DNA from 2 places in the Actinomadura sp. SCN-SB genome. Region 2 is predicted to be linked to the other one. Evidence: riboswitches for the same ligand, from Rfam matches in the RefSeq annotation. Region 2 holds a riboswitch; the other holds the start of a gene.
What was found. Region 2 has a riboswitch for cyclic di-AMP ahead of ACGWYJ_RS19050 (CHAP domain-containing protein). Riboswitches for the same ligand answer to the same signal wherever they lie in the genome.
Positions count from the first base shown of each region.

Region 1 (3,401 bases), on a different contig from region 2:
CAGGTAGAGGGAGCCGAGGAAGAACAGCGAGATCAGCAGGCCGGACCCGGCGAGCATCAGGAAGGCTCCCACCGCCACGGGACGGCGCGTCAGCATTTCCACGTGCATCAGCGGCGAGCGCACCGCGCGTTCGATGAGGGCGAAGGCGCCGTACAGGATCACGGCGGCGGCCAGTGGCAGCAGCGTTCCGGCCGAACCCCAGCCGTTGTCGCCGGCTGTGACCAGGCCGTAGATGAGTGATCCGGTGGCGGCGGTGACGGCCAGCGCGCCCAGCACGTCGATCCGCGGACGCGCGCCGTGCGGGGTGTGGGTGGCCGGGACCGTCGCGGGGAGGGCGGCCAGGACGGCGAGGCCGACCGGCACGTTGACGAAGAACACCCAGCGCCATCCCGGACCGGCCGTGAGGGCGCCGCCGATCAGCACTCCGGCCGCGAATCCGATGCCGCCCAGTCCCGCCCACACGCCGAGCGCCTTGTTGCGTTCCTCGCCGTGAAAGGTGGTGGTGATGGTCGACAGGGCGGCGGGAGACAGCAGTGCTGCGCCGATGCCCTGGGCGATGCGGCCGCCGATCAGGAGAGTCGAGTTCTGGGCCAGGCCGGTGGCCAGCGAGGCGAGGGTGAACGTGGCCAGGCCGATGAGCATGAGGCGGCGTGCGCCGAAGAGGTCGGCGAGGCGTCCGCCCAGCAGCATCAGCCCGCCGAAGAACAGCGTGTAGGCGGTCACGGCCCAGGTGAGGGTCGTCCTGCCCAGCTCCAGGTCTGTGCCGATCTGGGGGAGCGCGACGTTCACGACGGTGACGTCGAGGATCAGCATGAACTGGGCGACGCTGATCAGGGTGAGCGCCGTCCAGCGACGCGGGTGAGGTTCGTTGGGAACGGTCTTGCCATGCGCGGTGGGGGAGGGGTGAGACATCCTTGTCCCCTTAACTCGAACAGGTCTGTTCGGCTTACGCTACCCCGTGGGGGTAATAAGTCAAACAGGTGTGTTCATGTTCTTCGTTCGCCGCGAGGCGCGGAAGTGGGGTCGACGAGCCGGAGGGCTTAGAAAGCAGTGCGCCCCGCCACCGATATTGGTGGCGGGGCGCACTGGGTGGTTCTCAACGCGCTGGTTGGACGGGCCGCGCGTTGTGGGTCTTACTTGCGGTACTCGGGGTAGCCGTAGCCGACGACCTCGGAGTTGTCCCGGATCCGCTTCTCCACGGCGTCGTTGGAGTTGCCCTCGATGGTGCTGATGGTGCCGTCGCCGTTGACCTTGTCGACCAGGCCGACGTGCTCGATGGAGCCGATGCTCTTGTCACCATCGAAGTTGAAGAACACCACGGCGCCGGGGCGGGCCTTGGTGCCCCAGCGGTCGTTGTCCTTGAACCACTCGGCGTGGGAGACGGTGTAGGCGTCGGCGCCCATGCCCCTGGCACCGGTCTGCTCACCGACCCAGGAGATGAACATGTCGCACCACTGGGCACCCTTGTAGTCGGAGACGCTTCCGCCGTCGCGCTCGGCGGTGCGCTGGGCGGCGTCGCTGCTGATGTACCACTTGTGGAACTTGGTGTTGCCGTCCTTGCCCTCGGTGATGCCGACCTGGTCCTTGGCCAGCTCGATCACATCATTGGCAGCGGCGGCGGACCTGACGGTCGAGGACTCGGCCGCGTTCGCCTCCTTGCCGGCGAACTCCTTGGTGGCCTTGGTCTCGGTCTTCTCCGCGAGCCGCTCGCCCTTCTCGGGCAGCTGCTCGGGGCGGAGGCCGGCGGCCTCGCCGGCGTTGCCTGCGCCGACGGCCTGCCCGGCCACGGCGGCGGTGGTGGTCACCTCTTGCGGGCCGGCGTCGGCGAGCGCGGCGGCGGCCGAGCCGAAGGTCAGCGCGCCCAGGGCGGCGGCACCCACCGCACCGGCGGCGGCGCGTCCGCGCAGGGACAGGGTCTGGCTGGTCAGGTAGGTGGTGCGCTCGCGGGCAGAGGCGAGCAGGGTCGTATACGAGAGGTTCTCACGGAACGACAAGGCAGGGGTCTCCTGATTCCTTCCAGGCCGCCTACCGGGTTAGCTGTCGGATTCGGGCGTGGAAGTCGCCCTACGGCACACGCCAGGCGTGCGCCGATTCACCCCAGAAAGTTGGGTCCCCGGCTCCAGGCGCCCAGGCCTGCGGGCCGTGGGCGCTGAAAGGACTCGGCGGTCCGGCGGCCAGGCAGGCCGCCGGCATGCGATCAGATGGATGACGGTTCGCGGGGGGTCATGGTCTCCGCACACGCGACCGTGGAGGGGGCGTCCCTTGAGGGGTTCGCCCCCGTCCGTATCGGCGACGCATGGGGTGCGTCACCAGATGGGGACAGACAGTATCAAACATCCAGCTCAGGGCAAATCCTGGGCAAACGCACTGTCCGAGGTACAAAAACCCGTCCTAGGGGGCATCTATTCCGGTTCTGGCCGGTCTCCCCTCGCTGCGGTGGCCGAGACTGGCGCGAAAGGGCGGTGGGCAGGGCGTATCGAACGGCCATGCAGGCACCCGCCTGCGCGCCATTGGGCGCAACGATGACCGCCACGCCCGCCCGACGCGGCTTTTTGCGGGGATGCCGGGGATACCGGGGATGAGACCCTTGATCGTGACCTTTGAGGCCGAAGTGAAACTTGGGGCAAAAGGGGACAGGTTCGGCATGGTGACGAGGGTCCTCAGCCTGGATCGGCCGATCCCGGTGAGGCTCCTCCTGCGCGCTGGGGGAAGGTGAGAGTCTCCCACTCGTTAACTCAAACAGGCCTGTTCGGGTTCTTGTTAGGATGCGCTCATGGCGCAGGGTGCGGACGTGCGGGGGCGGCGAGCCGGAGAGCGCAGGCGGGCGGATGCGGAGCGGAATCTCGCGGCGATCGTCTCCGCGGCCACCGAGTGCTTCGCCCGCGATCCGGACATCAGTATGAGCGACATCGCCAAGGCGGCCGACGTGGCCCGGGTCACTCTGTACGGGCACTTCGCCTCCCGTGAGGACCTGCTAAGAGCGGTCCTGGCCGCGTCCATCGCCGAGGGCACGAACGTCGTCGAGGAGGCCGCGCCCGCGCAGGGGCCGCCGGCCGAGGCGTTCGCCCGGCTGATCCGCACCTGCTGGCCGCTGCTCAACCGATTCGGCAGCCTGCACACCGCCGCGCAGCACGCCCTCACCGCCGAGGAGGTGCGGCGCTACCACGACGAGCCGATGGCCCACGTGGAACGCCTTATCGTCCGAGGCCGGGAAGCTGGGGTCTTCCGCGCTGACCTCCCCGTCGACTGGCTGGTGACCACGGTTTACTCGTTGCTGCATGCGGCCGCCGACGAGGCCGCCGCCGGACGGATGATTGCGGAGAGCGTGGGCGAGATTCTGGAGAAGACCTTGCTCGGCGTGCTCATGCCGGTCCGGTGAGGTCTGCCTGCGGCGCCAGGCC
Region 1 is NZ_JBIMPP010000070.1:25,738-29,138, reverse strand. Features, by position in the region: gene ACGWYJ_RS32170 (MFS transporter) at 1-912, opposite strand, end outside; gene ACGWYJ_RS32165 (CHAP domain-containing protein) at 1,134-1,994, opposite strand; cyclic di-AMP (ydaO/yuaA leader) riboswitch at 2,008-2,159, opposite strand; gene ACGWYJ_RS32160 (TetR/AcrR family transcriptional regulator) at 2,774-3,379, shown strand.
Region 1: linked by a shared signal. The riboswitch ahead of ACGWYJ_RS32165 (CHAP domain-containing protein) and the one ahead of ACGWYJ_RS19050 (CHAP domain-containing protein) in region 2 are both predicted to bind cyclic di-AMP.

Region 2 (3,401 bases):
CCGCCCGCCCGTGGTGGGGGCGACGGTGGCCAGCGCCGCGATCTCGTGCAGGCCGGGACGGCCGCCCGCCAGCGAGGCGGCCCGCGCGGGGTCCGCCGGGACGAGCGCGACGACCCGCCGCGCCCAGCCGGAGGGGGCGAGCCGGCCGGCGACCGCGGTGACGGCGGGCACGGCCGCGTCCAGGCGGCGGGCGATCTCCCGCAGCCCCGGGGCGTCGCCGATGACCAGGACGGAGCGGCCGCGGACGACGGTCAGCGGGCCGCCGTCCCAGATCTCGGCGTCGTCGGCGTGACCGCGCGCCGTCCCGTCCCCGACGACCGCCCAGCCGCCGGGACGCGGCGCGAACACCAGGTACCGGGTACGGGCGACGGGCTCGGCGTCGTGGCCGCGGAGGGTGTAGGTCAGCCGGATCCTGACGACGGCGGCGCCGCCTCCGGTGGATTCCAGGGACGTGAAGTCCTCCCGCCAGTCCCGCAGCGGCAGCTTGAGCAGGTTGTCGAACATCACCGCCTGGGCCTGCCGGTAGGGCGCGGGCGCCGAGGCGAGGGTCGCCATGAAGGCGATCCGGTCGCGGTCGCGTACCGCGCGGGCACGGTTGGCCAGGACGGCGCCTATCGCGTTCCGGTCGGGCGGCGCCACGGCTTCCCGGGCCGCGCCGGGGGCGCCGGACCGGCCGTCGCCGGGACGGGCACCGGCCAGGCCCAGGCCGCCGAGCACGCAGACGGCGAGTCCCGCGGCGACGGCGATCGACGCCGTGCGCCGCGGGACCCGCGCCCGTCCGCGGACCGAGCCCGCGCCTCCCGCGCCCATGCGCGTGATCCTATGCGCGCGGTGCGGCCCGGCCGGCCGCCCTCCGGTCGGTCACCCCTTGGCGTAGTCGGGGTAGCCGTAGCCGACGACGGTGCTGGTGGACCGCTGCCGCACGCGGACCGCGTTGCTGGTGTTGCCCTCGACGGTCTCGATCGTGCCGTGCCCCTTGTCCTTGATCACCATCCCGACGTGCTCGATGGCGTAGAGGTTCTTGGAGCCGTTCCAGGCGAAGAAGACGATGGCGCCCGGCCTCGGCCTGGTGCCCCAGCGATCCCGCTCCTGGAACCACTTGGCGTGCTCGATCGTCCAGGCGTCGCTGCCGATCTGGTCGCTCAGGCCGAGTTTGTCGCCGACCCAGGAGATGAACATGCTGCACCAGGCGGCGTTGGCGTAGATCTTCGGGTCGCGCCCGCCGTCGCGCCGCGCGGTCTCCCTGGCCCGCTTGGTCGTGACGTACCACTCCTGGAACTTGGTCTTGCCCTGGGAGTCCTCCTGGATCCCGACCTGCTCCCTGGCGAGCTTGATGGCGTCGGCGGCGGTGACCCTCTTCTTGGCGGGCGCCGGCCGGGCGGCCTTCGGCGCCGGGGCCTTGGGCGCGGCCACCTGCCGTTGGACGTCCGCGTGCTCCTCGGCCTCGGCCTCGGCCTCCGCCGGTATGGACTGTCCCGGCATGGACCGCACGCGCTTCGCCTTGGCCTTGCGCTTCATGATCGTGGCGCGGACCAGGGACGCGTGGCCGTTCTCGCTCTCGCCGTCCTCCCGCGACGTGTGCGGGACGCCGACCTCGGCGTCGGGGGCCACCGCCGCCAGGGTGGCGGCTCGCGCGGACGGGCCGTCGGCCCCGGCGATCCTGGCGGTCCCGGCGGCCAGGCCGATCAGCGTGACACCGGCGAGCAGCCCGCCGGTGGTGCGGAGGGTGACGTTCAGGGGTTGGGGGGTGCGGTGCCTTCCCTTGGCACAGCGGTGCTTAGCTGCCACGTGGGCTCCTCGGCTTCCAATGACCGCCTGCCGGGTTAGCTGTCGGGTTCGGGCGTGGAAGCGTGCCCTACGGCCTGGACGTCACGTCCTGCGGCCGATTCACCCCGTGGGACTGGATGGGTCCCCGGCTCCGCGTCGCGCGGACTCGGCGGTGGGCGTCCGGTACGTCCGGACGCCGACATCTCGGACTGGGTCGGCTCCCCGAAGGGGTCGGGGCCCGTGGGGGGTTGGGTGAGCGCAGCCGGGCCCGTCAAGGCCCGTCAAGCCGCACGGCCGAAGACGGCGTGGCCGCCCCGGCTCCCCAAGGGATCAGGGGAAGAAACGGGGACGTCCCAGGGAAGCGGGGACGGGCGGCCACGCCTGGCTCCAGGCCGCGCTGCGAGGCGCTATGGGAGTTGTCGGTTCTTCGGGATTGTGGGGGCGTCCAAGAACAGGAATCGCCCACGGCCGAGGCCCGATGGGTGGGCCGCCATGAACGCCACGGAAGCGCCCATGCACACTGCCGTGATGCTCACGGTGCGGCCGGGCCGGCCTTGAGTGAACTGGAGTGGAACTGAAGTGACGCGGCACCTGGGGAGTGCCGAGCGGGGACGGCACCTGGGGGGTGCCGCGGAGGCGCGGTGCGTGAGAAGCGCCGCTACCTGGGGCGACGCCTGGCGGGCGCCGCGAGTGGGACACAAGATAGCAAAGGTCGGCGAGATGGCAAATAGGGGCACAAAAAGCCGCCGGACCAGGGACAACCCGATCCGGCGGCGTCGGCTCGACTCGATCTTGACTACCCGGCCCTGACCACGGCGGCCCCGCCGGGTCAGGGCCGGCCCGCGCCGACGTAGTTCGCCGCGTAGTAGCCGGAGTTGATGTTGACGATGGACACCGTCTTGCCGGTGCTCGGCGCGTGGATCATCTGGCCGTTGCCGATGTAGAGCCCCACATGCCCGAGGTTGCTGAAGAACACCAGGTCACCGGGCTGCAGGTCGCTCTTGGCCACCCGCTTGGTGGCGGCGTACTGCGAGTTGGTGGTACGGGTGATGTTGACCCCCGCCGCCGCCCACGCCTTCATCGTCAGGCCGGAGCAGTCGTAGGAGTTCGGCCCCTCGGCGCCGTACTGGTACGGCTTGCCCTTCTGGGCGAAGGCGAAGTTCAACGCGACCCGCGCGGGCCCGCTGGCCGGGCCGTTGTAGGTGCCGCCGACACCGCCGCCGGCGGACGGTGGGTCGTACTTGGCGACCAGCGCCTTCTGCTTCCTGACCTGTTTGTCGAGGACGGCCTTGCGCGCCTTCAGCTCGTCCTGCTGCCTCTTGGCCTCGTCGTAGGCGGCCTTGGTCTGGGCCAGCTCGCGCTGCACCCGCTGCGCCGCGCCGAGGAACTGGGCCAGCTCGGAGCTGCGGTTGCGGGCGAGGTGCGTGAAGACCGCGGCCTGGTCGAGCACCGCCTGCGGGTCGTCGGCGCCCACGAGACCGGCGACGTCACCGGTGTTGCCCCGCTTGTACGCGTCGGCGGCCATCTGGGAGACCTTCGCCTGCAACGCGTTGTAGGTGGCGAGCTCTTCGGCGCTGGACGCCTTGGACGCCTGGTACTTCTTCTTGGCGATCTTGTACTTCTGGTTGACCTGG
Region 2 is NZ_JBIMPP010000027.1:38,056-41,456, forward strand. Features, by position in the region: gene ACGWYJ_RS19045 (hypothetical protein) at 1-810, opposite strand, end outside; gene ACGWYJ_RS19050 (CHAP domain-containing protein) at 862-1,788, opposite strand; cyclic di-AMP (ydaO/yuaA leader) riboswitch at 1,798-1,949, opposite strand; gene ACGWYJ_RS19055 (NlpC/P60 family protein) at 2,597-3,401, opposite strand, start outside.